Regions from separate parts of the Terribacillus aidingensis genome, predicted to be linked through region 2. Evidence: a T-box and tRNA genes for the amino acid it is inferred to sense, from the RefSeq annotation. Region 2 holds a T-box; the other regions hold tRNA genes.

Region 1 (4,359 bases), 530 kb from region 2:
TCATCTATCCTACTGCACCGCGTCATGATATCAAAGGAGCTGGTAAAGTCGTTGAGGCATTATTGAATAAGTATGATGTAGAACTGATTGCAATTGGTAACGGAACTGCATCACGGGAAACAGAACAATTCATTGCAGATGTAATAAAACAGACGGAAAGCAACGTCGCTTATATAATCGTAAATGAGGCGGGTGCAAGTGTGTATTCTGCATCAGAATTAGCGAGAAAAGAATTTCCGGAACTGCAAGTAGAAGAACGAAGTGCTATTTCCATCGGTCGCAGAGTTCAGGATCCATTAGCAGAACTAGTCAAAATCGATCCAAAATCGATTGGTGTGGGACAGTACCAGCATGATGTGGGACAAAAAAGATTGAATGATTCCCTAGGTTTTGTTGTGGAGACTGCGGTAAACCAAGTGGGTGTCAATGTGAACACAGCCTCTGAATCCTTGCTGCAGTATGTATCTGGATTTAGTAAGACGGTGGCAGCAAATGTCGTGAAGCAGCGGAATGAAATTGGTAAGTTTTCCTCGCGTAAGCAGCTTAAGTCTATTCCTAGGCTCGGCAGCAAGACATATGAACAGAGTATCGGATTTCTGCGTGTCCTGGACGGCGAGGAGCCGCTTGATAGAACGCCTATCCATCCAGAGAGTTATGCTGCCACAAAGCAGCTTCTGAAGCGGCTTGGTGCGGATGTAGTGGATATAGGGACTGATAAACTGCGTGAGAAGCTTGCAGATCTTGATATAGCCGAGATTGCTGCAGAATTGGGCATCGGTGATCTTACACTCCGGGATATCGTACAAGCCCTTAATCAACCGGGAAGAGATCCGCGTGATGATTTTGATCAACCATTATTGAAGCAGGATGTATTGGCAATGGAAGATCTTAAAGAAGGGATGGAACTGCAAGGAACTGTCCGAAATGTCGTTGATTTTGGTGTGTTCGTCGACATAGGGGTTAAGCAAGATGGACTTGTCCATATATCCAAAATGTCTAATAAGTTTGTGAAGCATCCGATGGATATTGCATCGGTAGGAGATGTAGTCACTGTTTGGGTAGATAGAGTAGATATTGACAAACAGCGAATTGCACTTACAATGGTGAAGTAACAATAACAGCGAAAAAGCCCCTCTCCCCTCGTGGGACAGGGGCTTTAGCCGCCGTTGGACTGCTGTTTCCGTTTATAAAAGAACCAGCATTGATTCAAAACCTTCAATTGGTTTACGTTTTTAGTGAGGAAAGCTTGTGATAGTTGATTTTTCAACCAATTAGGCATTCTTTTACCTCCTGCAGCCTATGGATGTCGGAAAAAATGAATGTCTGCAGTATCATATGCGTAACAGAAACTGGAGGTGCCTGCGTTAATGAGAGAAATAACAATGCATAATCTGCAGCAAATCGTCGAAGAGATTTCCGTCGCATGGTTCAATCGACCATTTGTCGATAAAGCAAGGTATAACAATAGGCTGCAAACGACTGGAGGCAGGTACCTGCCGGGTAAACGGATAATCGAGATTAATCCGAAGTATTTGCAGGAGCTTGGCCAGGAAGAGACAATTGGAATTATCAAACACGAACTATGTCATTACCATCTTCATATAGAAGGGAAGGGGTACGGTCATAGGGATCCAGAATTCCGCGAGCTCCTTCGGCAAACGAAGTCACCACGCTTTTGTAATATGCTTCCGTCTGTTAAGGAAAAGAAGCTTTTATATTATAGATGTACGAAATGCAAGCATGTGTATAAGCGAAGAAAGACAGTGAATACGCGTAAATATGGTTGCGGTAAATGCGGAGGGAAGCTGAAAAAGCTAGAGAATACTGAGTTACTGGAGAAATAAAACAAGAAAGAACAAAAACTTTCAAGAAAAGTGTTGACGTGTTCCGTAATCCATGATAAATTTATTAAGCCGTCGACGAACGGTGCAAGAAAAAATCACGAAAGTGGTTGACACATAGCGAAAGATGTTGTAAGATACATAAGGTCGCTAACAAGTGATTAAAACTATTCCACAGTAGCTCAGTGGTAGAGCTATCGGCTGTTAACCGATCGGTCGCAGGTTCGAATCCTGCCTGTGGAGCCAATGGAGAAGTACTCAAGTGGCTGAAGAGGCGCCCCTGCTAAGGGTGTAGGTCGTGTAAGCGGCGCGAGGGTTCAAATCCCTCCTTCTCCGCCATCTCAAATGGCCCGTTGGTCAAGCGGTTAAGACACCGCCCTTTCACGGCGGTAACACGGGTTCGAATCCCGTACGGGTCATCGTTTTTCATAACGAGTCTTTAAAGGCTCGGTCCGGTAGTTCAGTTGGTTAGAATGCCTGCCTGTCACGCAGGAGGTCGCGGGTTCGAGTCCCGTCCGGACCGCCATTTATTGGGCTATAGCCAAGCGGTAAGGCAACGGGTTTTGGTCCCGTGATCGTTGGTTCGAATCCAGCTAGCCCAGCTTACTTTTTTGTTATGAGCCATTAGCTCAGTTGGTAGAGCATCTGACTTTTAATCAGAGGGTCGAAGGTTCGAGTCCTTCATGGCTCATCTGTTTAAAGTGTGGGTGATCATATAGATCTGCCGATGCTGTGAAACACAGACAGCATTTTTCTTTTGACTTTAAGCGGTCGTGGCGGAATGGCAGACGCGCTAGGTTGAGGGCCTAGTGGGTGAATAACCCGTGGAGGTTCAAGTCCTCTCGGCCGCACCAAAAAAAGTGTTGACAAGTTATGAGATAAATGATACAATATAAAAGTTGTTCTTAATAAGCGCCCGTAGCTCAATTGGATAGAGCGTTTGACTACGGATCAAAAGGTTAGGGGTTCGACTCCTCTCGGGCGCGCCATTATTTCTCCGGGAAGTAGCTCAGCTTGGTAGAGCACTTGGTTTGGGACCAAGGGGTCGCAGGTTCAAATCCTGTCTTCCCGACCAGTAGTTCCATCCAACCGAATGAAACATTTAAATATGCGGGTGTAGTTTAGTGGTAAAACCTCAGCCTTCCAAGCTGATGTCGAGGGTTCGATTCCCTTCACCCGCTCCACTATTTTTTAAAAAACGATATGGGCCTATAGCTCAGCTGGTTAGAGCGCACGCCTGATAAGCGTGAGGTCGGTGGTTCGAGTCCACTTAGGCCCACCATATTGATCTTTGAAAACTGAACAAAACAACCAATTACGAACTAAACGACATGATCGAAAGATCAACGTCAGCTCTAACGAGCAATGCATCAAAACTTTCATGGAGAGTTTGATCTTGGCTCAGGACGAACGCTGGCGGCGTGCCTAATACATGCAAGTCGAGCGCAGGAAACCAGTTGACCCCTTCGGGGTGATTCTGGCGGAATGAGCGGCGGACGGGTGAGTAACACGTGGGCAACCTGCCTGTAAGACTGGGATAACTTCGGGAAACCGGAGCTAATACCGGATAGTATTTCCTTTCTCCTGATTGGAAATGGAAAGACGGTTTCGGCTGTCACTTACAGATGGGCCCGCGGTGCATTAGCTAGTTGGCGGGGTAATGGCCCACCAAGGCGACGATGCATAGCCGACCTGAGAGGGTGATCGGCCACACTGGGACTGAGACACGGCCCAGACTCCTACGGGAGGCAGCAGTAGGGAATCTTCCGCAATGGACGAAAGTCTGACGGAGCAACGCCGCGTGAGCGATGAAGGCCTTCGGGTCGTAAAGCTCTGTTGTTAGGGAAGAACAAGTACGAGAGTAACTGCTCGTACCTTGACGGTACCTAACCAGAAAGCCCCGGCTAACTACGTGCCAGCAGCCGCGGTAATACGTAGGGGGCAAGCGTTGTCCGGAATTATTGGGCGTAAAGGGCTCGTAGGCGGTTTCTTAAGTCTGATGTGAAAGCCCACAGCTCAACTGTGGAGGGTCATTGGAAACTGGGGAACTTGAGTGCAGAAGAGGAGAGTGGAATTCCACGTGTAGCGGTGAAATGCGTAGATATGTGGAGGAACACCAGTGGCGAAGGCGACTCTCTGGTCTGTAACTGACGCTGAGGAGCGAAAGCGTGGGGAGCAAACAGGATTAGATACCCTGGTAGTCCACGCCGTAAACGATGAGTGCTAGGTGTTAGGGGGTTTCCGCCCCTTAGTGCTGAAGTTAACGCATTAAGCACTCCGCCTGGGGAGTACGGCCGCAAGGCTGAAACTCAAAAGAATTGACGGGGGCCCGCACAAGCGGTGGAGCATGTGGTTTAATTCGAAGCAACGCGAAGAACCTTACCAGGTCTTGACATCCGCTGACAACTCTGGAGACAGAGCGTTCCCTTCGGGGACAGCGTGACAGGTGGTGCATGGTTGTCGTCAGCTCGTGTCGTGAGATGTTGGGTTAAGTCCCGCAACGAGCGCAACCCTTGAT
Region 2 (4,359 bases):
AATGCTATTTTCTTCATAAATGCCTCCGTTCCACGTGAAACAAGTTTGTAGTATTATCCGATGCTTCATAATAGAAGTCAATATATAAAAAAAATCGTTACGATGAACGTAACGATTTTATATATCTCCAATTTTATGCGTTTGTAAAATATATGGCGGAGGAAGAGGGATTCGAACCCCCGCGAGCCGTTAAGCCCCTGTCGGTTTTCAAGACCGATCCCTTCAGCCAAACTTGGGTATTCCTCCGTAAGACAAGGACTAATATATCATATAGGATACCAATATGTCAACAAAATATGAAAAAATGGCGGAGGAGGGGGGATTCGAACCCCCGCGAGCCGTTAAGCCCCTGTCGGTTTTCGAGACCGATCCCTTCAGCCGGACTTGGGTACCCCTCCATGCTTTTGTCTCCAAAAGCTATCTCACCATATTTTTAAGTTTGGTGTCAAGGCTGCCGCTTTTAGCGGATTTCTGTTTTACCACCCATATAAGGTACCAACACTTCTGGAATCTTCACGGATCCATCAGCCTGCTGGTAATTCTCCAGGATAGCAGCAACCGTTCGGCCTAATGCCAAACCTGATCCATTCAATGTATGAACGAATTCTGGCTTGCTCTTGTCATCTCGTTTGAAACGGATGCCAGCACGACGCGCTTGGAAGTCCTCGAAGTTTGATACAGAGGAAATCTCGCGATACGTACCACCGCTAGGCAGCCACACCTCGATATCATACGTTTTTGCAGAAGAGAAACCAAGATCTCCCGTACATAATGTAACCACTCGGTGCGGAAGACCAAGAAGCTGCAAGACTTTCTCTGCATGGCCTGTGATTTCTTCCAGCACATTATAAGATTCTTCTGGCTTAACAAATTGAACAAGCTCAACTTTGTTAAATTGATGCTGACGAATCAAACCGCGTGTATCACGGCCGGCAGATCCTGCTTCAGAACGGAAGGAAGCGCTGAATGCAGTGAATTTTTGCGGAAGCTGTTCCCCTTTCAATATTTCTTCTCGGTAATAGTTCGTTACAGGTACCTCAGCTGTAGGAACGAGGAAGTAATCCCAGCCTTCTACCTTGAAAGCATCCTCTTCAAACTTTGGCAGCTGACCTGTTCCTGTCATGCTTGCTCTGTTCACCATATAAGGAGGCAGCATTTCCTGATAACCATGTTCATCAGCGTGAAGGTCCATCATAAAATTGATCAAAGCTCGCTCCAGACGGGCACCTAAACCTGTGTAGAATACAAAACGGCTTCCTGTTACCTTCGCAGCACGTTCAAAATCCAGAATTCCTAAATCAGCCGCAAGATCCCAGTGCGCTTTTTCCTCAAAGTCCTTCTGCTGCACTTCTCCCCATTTACGTGCTTCTACATTATCGTCCTCAGAGTCGCCTACAGGCACGCTCTCATGCGCAAGATTTGGGATAGACAATAATAGCATATCCAGCTCATTCTCCACGCTCCGGAGCTCCTCATCAAATGCTTTGATTTGATCGCCAACATCGCGCATCTCTTTGATTTGGGCATCGGCATCCTGCTTCTCTTTTTTAAGAACAGCAATCTGCTTGGATACCTCATTACGTTTTGCTTTTAGTTCCTCTGTGTCATTGATCAGCTTCCGGCGGCGATCATCCAAATCTCCGAATTTATCTAAGACAGTCAGATCTTCACCCATATTTTTCAGCTTCTGTTTCACTTCTTCAAAGTTTGAACGTAAAAATTTCAAATCCAGCATATGTGCTTCCTCCTTTTTTCTTAAACAAAAAAACATCTCATCCCTATAAAGAAGGGACGAGATGTTTCACCCGCGATACCACCCTGGTTGAAGACAAATAAGTCTTCCGGCTCGACAAGGTAACGGTTTGTACCGGGTATGTTTCCATACCATTCCAGGATGGATTCACTTACAGCTCTGCATCGATTTTCACCAGCCATCGACTCTCTTAAAGCATGCTGTAAGTTACTAGTTCCTATCATCACGTTGTTGTTATTCTTCCTACAGAATAGCTAATTCCAGGTAATTATGCAAGTATGATATGCAATTCCAGCTCTAGCTTCTACATCCTAATAGGATTTTATACGAGAAAAGCGGAAAAGACTCAGTCTTTTCCGCTTTTTCTTCTTCCGCTTTTTTGCTATGTCTAGCTGCAAAGAACAGAAACTGCGGTATAGGCGATTAATCCCTGCATGAGGAAATGCACCTCATTACGGGCTTTCTCACCTATTCCTCCGTTTCTAAGCGTTCTTTTCCGCTTTTCTTAATTAAAACCAGCCTTTAACTGTGTCAGCAACGCTAGTGAAGATTCCTGCGAAGAAATCACCGATTGCGCCTAGGGAGAGCATGAACCAGTTTGATTTCTCTACATCTTCAGATGCTACAACGTCAACAGTATAGGAGCCGCCGTTGATATTGCCTTGGTCATCGCCGTCATAGACAAGTGTCGCAGTTCCGACTTTGTCGCCTTTTTTTACTGGAGCGACCAATTCGCCATCTGCATTCAGCTTGTCCTTATCGACTTTATATTCCAAATGATATTTATCTTCTTCGCCATTCTTCACAGAAGTAGTAACAGCATCTTTTGTTGAAATGGCTACACTATCTTCTTTACCTTTTGCAACTGGTACAGAAGCATGGTCTTTGATTTCTGTTCCTGCTTTATAAAGTTCAGCTTGTTCGAATTGATTGAAGCCGTAATCAAGCAGCTTTGCAGTTTCCTGGAAGCGTGCTTCCTCACTGGCAGACTTCATGACAACAGTTATATATCGCTGTCCATCACGTTCAGCCGTACCTGTGAAGCAGTAGCCTGCTACGTCTGTATGACCTGTTTTCAAACCATCCATGCCTTCATAGCCGTAAGCTTCCAAGTAGCCAGGCATGTTTGGAAGCATCCAGTTCCAGTTCGTGATTTGTTTACCGTCAAAATCTGTTTGTGTAACGCTGGAAACCTCAAGTGCTTCTGGGTGATCCTTGATCAAGTTATAAGCCAGAATACCAGTGGACTTTGCAGTCATTAGGTTTTCATCGTTCACATTTGTTCCCTCTGGTCGGTTATCACCTAAGTCAGAGTTAGAAAGACCGGATGAATTAACAAATTTATAGTCCTTCATACCAATGTCTTTCGCTTTTTCATTCATCATCTTGACGAATTCCGTCTCACTGCCGCCGACAAGCTCTGCAAGTACTATTGTTGCGGCATTATCGGAGTTAATAGCCATCGCGTTATAAAGGTCGCGAACTGTATAATCCTTGTTCTGCGTAAGTCCTGTACCGGAAAAGTCTGTATTAGAGGAAATACTGTACGCATAATCGCTCACTTGTGTTGTCGTATCCCAAGAAATATCTCCTGCTGCAATAGCATCCAAGATGAGATATTCCGACATCATCTTCGTCATACTTGCTGGAGGTAAAGTGAGATCTGCCTGCTTCGCATATAATATTTCACCAGAGTTGGCGTCTATTAGAATTGCGGATTCCGCTTTAATATCCAAGCCTTCCGCAGCTTGAGTGTCTAGTGGCTTCGCTAGAAAAGTGTTAAACGTAATCAGCATCGCGAGCAAACCGATCATCGATGCTTTCAAAAGATGTTTCAAAGTCTTCCTACCTCCACAAAAATATAGAATCGATACTGTGCATCCCCGCTATTTTACCATAGACAATAGGCAGAGGGGAACGTACTTTATACCGATTCTACATTTTGTTCACAGGTCTGGAATACACCAGTCAATTGGCTTCAATCCATTATTTTCTAATATCTCGTTTGTCTTGGAAAATGGCTTGCTGCCAAAGAAACCACGTCTTGCTGATAGCGGACTTGGATGAACCGATGTAAGTGTATAGTGCTTCTCCGTATCAATCAGCTTCTGCTTTTCTTGGGCATGTTTCCCCCAAAGAATGAAGACAACAGGATCCTGCTTCTCATTCAATGACTCAATGACTCGGTCTGTGAAGTGCTCCCACCCTTTACCGCGGTGCGATGCTGCCTGGTGAGCTTCTACTGTCAAAGCGGTGTTCAAAAGCAGCACGCCTTGTTCAGCCCAGCGCTTCAAATACCCATGTGTCGGAATCGGACAGCCAATATCATCTGCCAGCTCCTTGTAGATGTTGACCAGTGATCTCGGGATAGCTACCTCGGGCTGTACCGAAAAACTAAGACCATGTGCCTGATTAGGGCCATGATAGGGATCTTGTCCTAAGATGACAACCTTTGTATCGGCAAATGAAGTTACTTGCAATGCTTCGTAAATATGGTGCATATCCGGATAAATCGTCCGTTCCTCATATGCTTTTTTTAAAAAGCTTCGCAGTTCCTTATAATAGTCTTTCTCAAATTCACCCTGCAGAATATCTTGCCAGTCATT
Region 3 (4,359 bases), 950 kb from region 2:
GACGGAATAAAACTGCACCCGAAAACACCCGCCAAGGCGCCGGTTGGTCAGAGCCTTATGTGAAGGATCAGGAACGACTTTATAAGGTGATTGATGCACTGGAAGAAGTAGCAGCAAATCATAATGCTTCTGTGCCGCAAATCGCTTACGCATGGGTCAGAGACCGTCCAAACGTAGGACCGATTGTTATTGCAGCTCGCAATGAAGAACAATTGAAGGAAAACATTGCTTCATTCGAAATAAAACTAACACAAGAAGAGCATGACCTTATTGAATCAGCAGCCCGTCCAGTACCAATATACCCGCTCTGGCACCGCGCTATGAGCAGCTTTGAAAAAGGAAGCCCAGCGGAAATGACTTATTTGCAGGGGTATAAGCAGTCGATGGGATTGATTGGATAGCTAGTCCTAACATAGAGATCTCAGCTCTAAAGCTGGGATCTCTTTATTTGTACTGACGCTTTTCAACGCAAATTACTTTATCGTAATACTGATTGGCACTGACTATTTCCTATCATCTATAATATAAAGAAACAGCACTATGACAAAAAGTCATAGTGCTGTAGGTAGTCTATTATTTATTCCACATCTTCCATTGCATCTGGATACACAACTTCACCAATAACTTCGCCGCTTGCTTCATCTTCTACAGAAATCGTTATAGAATATTCATCAGGATCAGCTCCGTTAAATAGCTGGTACATCATTCCGGACATACCTAACCCTAAACTAGCAAATCCATCCATGCTATTCTCATAAGCTTCTTTATCCACTACCATAGTAAATTCTGAGAAATCTTTGTTATAGCTGATATCTTTAATTGATGGATAGTCACCGCTTGATACCATCTCAGCAGTGGATTTATCAAGTTCAGCACTCATTTCGTCCATCAATTTTTTATGTTCTGATTTAGACATCTTATATGTATAAGACCCATCGTCATTTGCTGTTACTTCTATTCCCTCTTCTTTTGCATCTGCTATAACATCTTCAGCGCTTTGCCCTTCAAAAAACGAAGCCGGCAAGGATACTTCAACGCTAAGCAGATTTTTATCCACTTCAACGCCACCTTCTTCATCACTTGCCTCACTTGCTGAAGCTTTTGCTGTTTCCTTCTCTGATCTGTTCGCAGTATCATCATTTGATGAGCACGCTGCAAGAAAGGTAAGTAATAATAAGAAAAGAATATAAGCCGTTTTTTTCATCTGTGTTTCTCCCATCGTTTTATCTTTACTAAAATCTTTTTTTCCACAAAAAAAGACTTCAGAAATTCTGAAGTCCTTTATCATCGCTTGGCAATACGATGATCTGTGTGATACCGGTGGCCGGGGTCGAACCGGCACTCCTTACGGAACACGATTTTGAGTCGTGCGCGTCTGCCAATTCCGCCACACCGGCATGTTAAAAGTATCTATGGAGGCGGCAACCGGATTTGAACCGGTGATCAAGGTGTTGCAGACCTTTGCCTTACCACTTGGCTATGCCGCCAATTAAATGGAGCGAAAGACGGGATTCGAACCCGCGACCCCCACCTTGGCAAGGTGGTGTTCTACCACTGAACTACTTTCGCATACAAGTCAGGCTAAAAGGATTCCATAGGAATCCCAGCCTGTTTACTTGGCTATAGCCTAAAGCTATATGGAGGGCGATCGATGGGAATTGAACCCACGAATGCCGGAGCCACAATCCGGTGCGTTAACCCCTTCGCCACGACCGCCATGATACATATGTTATGGCAGGGGTAGTAGGAGTTGAACCCACACCGACGGTTTTGGAGACCGTTGTTCTACCATTAAACTATACCCCTGTGGTGGAGGGAGTAGGACTCGAACCTACGAACCCGATGGGAGCGGATTTACAGTCCGCCGCGTTTGGCCAACTTCGCTATCCCTCCGATGAGAGTGGCTCGGGACGGAATCGAACCGCCGACACACGGATTTTCAGTCCGTTGCTCTACCGACTGAGCTACCGAGCCATTATGTAACATACAATGTTGTAAAAAGTGGCGGTCCGGACGGGACTCGAACCCGCGACCTCCTGCGTGACAGGCAGGCATTCTAACCAACTGAACTACCGGACCACTTTATAATGGGATTTTAGTTGCACACTTCGGGTACTCCCATTTTTCACTATACAAGAAGAAAACTCGACGTAGTAAGTGAAATATTATGGTTGCGGGGGCAGGATTTGAACCTGCGACCTTCGGGTTATGAGCCCGACGAGCTACCCCTGCTCCACCCCGCGATAATAAAAAGGTATTTTCTATGAAACTGATAAAGATGGTGGAGGATGACGGGCTCGAACCGCCGACCCTCTGCTTGTAAGGCAGATGCTCTCCCAGCTGAGCTAATCCTCCGGATTGGTCTTGAAAATAAATGGTGACCCGTACGGGATTCGAACCCGTGTTACCGCCGTGAAAGGGCGGTGTCTTAACCGCTTGACCAACGGGCCATCTATGTATGAAAGTTTGTATGGCGGAGAGCGAGGGATTCGAACCCTCGAGACCGCTGTAGCAGCCTACACGATTTCCAATCGTGCTCCTTCGACCACTCGGACAGCTCTCCGTGGCTCCACAGGCAGGATTCGAACCTGCGACCGATCGGTTAACAGCCGATAGCTCTACCACTGAGCTACTGTGGAATAATCGTAATGCCTGGCAGCGTCCTACTCTCGCAGGGCGAACCCAACTACCATCGGCGCTGAAGAGCTTAACTACTGTGTTCGGCATGGGAACAGGTGTGACCTCTTCGCTATTACCACCAGACCTCTTATGTATGCTGCCCTTTTCTTAAGGACAAGTTAGATTATATATGCTACAGAAACAAAAAGCAATACAATATTTAAAAATAACTAGATTTTTTTGCGTTACTTTCTTTTACCATAAAATTTAATAGCTAACTCATCAAAGATTTAAGGTCTCTTCAATAAATCCGCAACTCTTATTTTACATGAATAGAAAGCAATTTGGCAACTAGCGACAGAATTACTTTTAAACCCGCATAAAGCAAGTAATAATATAATGCTTCTATGTCATCAATCTCCTTCTTTAAGCGGATAGCTAAAGTCACGGTACCTTGCCCCTATTAACTTTAAAAGGAAAACATGCTGTTGTTGATTATATGACACAACCATAAAAACTGCCGGATCACCTGATCCAGCAGTTTTCGATTTTCATAATCGGTTTCTTGCCAACCCTTAAACAACGATCCTAATTAAAATACCGATCTTATTACCTGTTTCATATAAATAAATCGTACAACCAAGAAGTAAAGTACTTGAATAACCGCAAAGCTTCCCAAAACAAGGGCAGATTCAGCTGTCAAATTGTAGTTAAACAAACGCGATAAAGCAGTAAGAGCTACCGTGCCATGTACAAGTGCTATTACAATCGGCGAGAAAAACAAAATAGCAATCTGCCGATTCACGACTTTTTTCAATTCCGATTGTGTCAGACCAATTTTGGCAATCGACTGGAATTTGCGCTTTTCCCCATCGATATCCGTGAACAATCGAAAGTAAAGAAAGCTACCAGCAGAGACAAAGAACACAATGCCGATAAACAAGCCGATAAATAAAATCGGTCCATATGCTTTATTGATTTCATAAAGCGTATAATCAACAGAAAACACCTTATGTTCTACTTGATCCTCTAACTTTTTACCAGCTTCAATTAATTGATTATCGTTTCCTTCAGCTACATTCCATGCAGCCGTGAAATCCGTCCTTATTGGTGTTCCAAGTTTAGTATAAGTACTATCGTTGACAACATAATAACCAGTTAACCCTAACCCTACTGCAGACTCTACTGTGTTACTCGGTTGAATTTCTTGCCCGTTTTCCAGCTGAACGCTGGATGTCATCAATATGTCACTAGCTTTCTGCCCATCCGTGATTACCGCATTACTTTGTTCTATTACGATTGCTTTATTTTCCTCTGGGTGCAGTTCCTTCTCATCTATTAATGCCGCGAATCGGTTATAATCAGAGGCTTTCACTATCAATACAGGCGATTCTTCCACAGATGTATCATAAAATGCCAAGTCCGTTGATTCCATGTCTGCGTTGATTTTCTCTTCATCTAAGATGGCATCGATCTGCTGCATATCTTGCTCAATCACTTCGTCACTCTCATCTAAAAAAGGACTATACGTATACGTGTATGGATTTACCTCTTTTATCCCTTTTGTAAGATAAGATTGAAAACCATATAATGACCCGATGGCACTAAAAGCAACGGTTGATATAATCGCTACCATAAAAAAGGTTCTAGCATTATCTTTCATTCGAAATGATAAGTCACCGAAAAGCAGCATATTGGTCTTTCGCCAAAAAATCGTTTTATTTCTTTTCAGCAGACGGA

Evidence for each region. A T-box is a leader RNA that pairs with one kind of tRNA and senses whether it is charged. The one in region 2 lies ahead of serS (serine--tRNA ligase), so its partner is inferred to be a tRNA-Ser.
Region 1: it encodes a tRNA-Ser, which carries the amino acid that the T-box ahead of serS (serine--tRNA ligase) is inferred to sense. The anticodon was not compared.
Region 3: it encodes a tRNA-Ser, which carries the amino acid that the T-box ahead of serS (serine--tRNA ligase) is inferred to sense. The anticodon was not compared.

What each region holds. Positions count from the first base shown of each region.
Region 1 covers NZ_CP159996.1:440,813-445,171, forward strand. Annotated here, with positions in the region: gene ABXS78_RS02425 (Tex family protein) at 1-1,112, shown strand, start outside; gene cmpA (cortex morphogenetic protein CmpA) at 1,157-1,279, opposite strand; gene ABXS78_RS02435 (SprT family protein) at 1,368-1,844, shown strand; tRNA gene ABXS78_RS02440 (tRNA-Asn) at 2,013-2,087, shown strand; tRNA gene ABXS78_RS02445 (tRNA-Ser) at 2,090-2,180, shown strand; tRNA gene ABXS78_RS02450 (tRNA-Glu) at 2,189-2,260, shown strand; tRNA gene ABXS78_RS02455 (tRNA-Asp) at 2,291-2,367, shown strand; tRNA gene ABXS78_RS02460 (tRNA-Gln) at 2,373-2,443, shown strand; tRNA gene ABXS78_RS02465 (tRNA-Lys) at 2,460-2,532, shown strand; tRNA gene ABXS78_RS02470 (tRNA-Leu) at 2,609-2,695, shown strand; tRNA gene ABXS78_RS02475 (tRNA-Arg) at 2,754-2,830, shown strand; tRNA gene ABXS78_RS02480 (tRNA-Pro) at 2,840-2,916, shown strand; tRNA gene ABXS78_RS02485 (tRNA-Gly) at 2,952-3,025, shown strand; tRNA gene ABXS78_RS02490 (tRNA-Ile) at 3,047-3,123, shown strand; rRNA gene ABXS78_RS02495 (16S ribosomal RNA) at 3,220-4,359, shown strand, end outside.
Region 2 covers NZ_CP159996.1:3,484,659-3,489,017, reverse strand. Annotated here, with positions in the region: gene proC (pyrroline-5-carboxylate reductase) at 1-17, opposite strand, end outside; tRNA gene ABXS78_RS17925 (tRNA-Ser) at 154-246, opposite strand; tRNA gene ABXS78_RS17920 (tRNA-Ser) at 306-398, opposite strand; gene serS (serine--tRNA ligase) at 461-1,735, opposite strand; T-box leader at 1,785-1,986, opposite strand; gene ABXS78_RS17910 (serine hydrolase) at 2,263-3,591, opposite strand; gene ABXS78_RS17905 (uracil-DNA glycosylase) at 3,700-4,359, opposite strand, start outside.
Region 3 covers NZ_CP159996.1:853,586-857,944, reverse strand. Annotated here, with positions in the region: gene ABXS78_RS04755 (aldo/keto reductase) at 1-401, shown strand, start outside; gene ABXS78_RS04750 (hypothetical protein) at 578-1,204, opposite strand; tRNA gene ABXS78_RS04745 (tRNA-Leu) at 1,316-1,397, opposite strand; tRNA gene ABXS78_RS04740 (tRNA-Cys) at 1,414-1,487, opposite strand; tRNA gene ABXS78_RS04735 (tRNA-Gly) at 1,495-1,569, opposite strand; tRNA gene ABXS78_RS04730 (tRNA-His) at 1,643-1,717, opposite strand; tRNA gene ABXS78_RS04725 (tRNA-Trp) at 1,733-1,806, opposite strand; tRNA gene ABXS78_RS04720 (tRNA-Tyr) at 1,808-1,893, opposite strand; tRNA gene ABXS78_RS04715 (tRNA-Phe) at 1,902-1,974, opposite strand; tRNA gene ABXS78_RS04710 (tRNA-Asp) at 2,003-2,079, opposite strand; tRNA gene ABXS78_RS04705 (tRNA-Met) at 2,169-2,243, opposite strand; tRNA gene ABXS78_RS04700 (tRNA-Val) at 2,280-2,355, opposite strand; tRNA gene ABXS78_RS04695 (tRNA-Glu) at 2,376-2,450, opposite strand; tRNA gene ABXS78_RS04690 (tRNA-Ser) at 2,472-2,563, opposite strand; tRNA gene ABXS78_RS04685 (tRNA-Asn) at 2,565-2,639, opposite strand; rRNA gene rrf (5S ribosomal RNA) at 2,651-2,763, opposite strand; gene ABXS78_RS04675 (hypothetical protein) at 2,939-3,067, opposite strand; gene ABXS78_RS04670 (ABC transporter permease) at 3,212-4,359, opposite strand, start outside.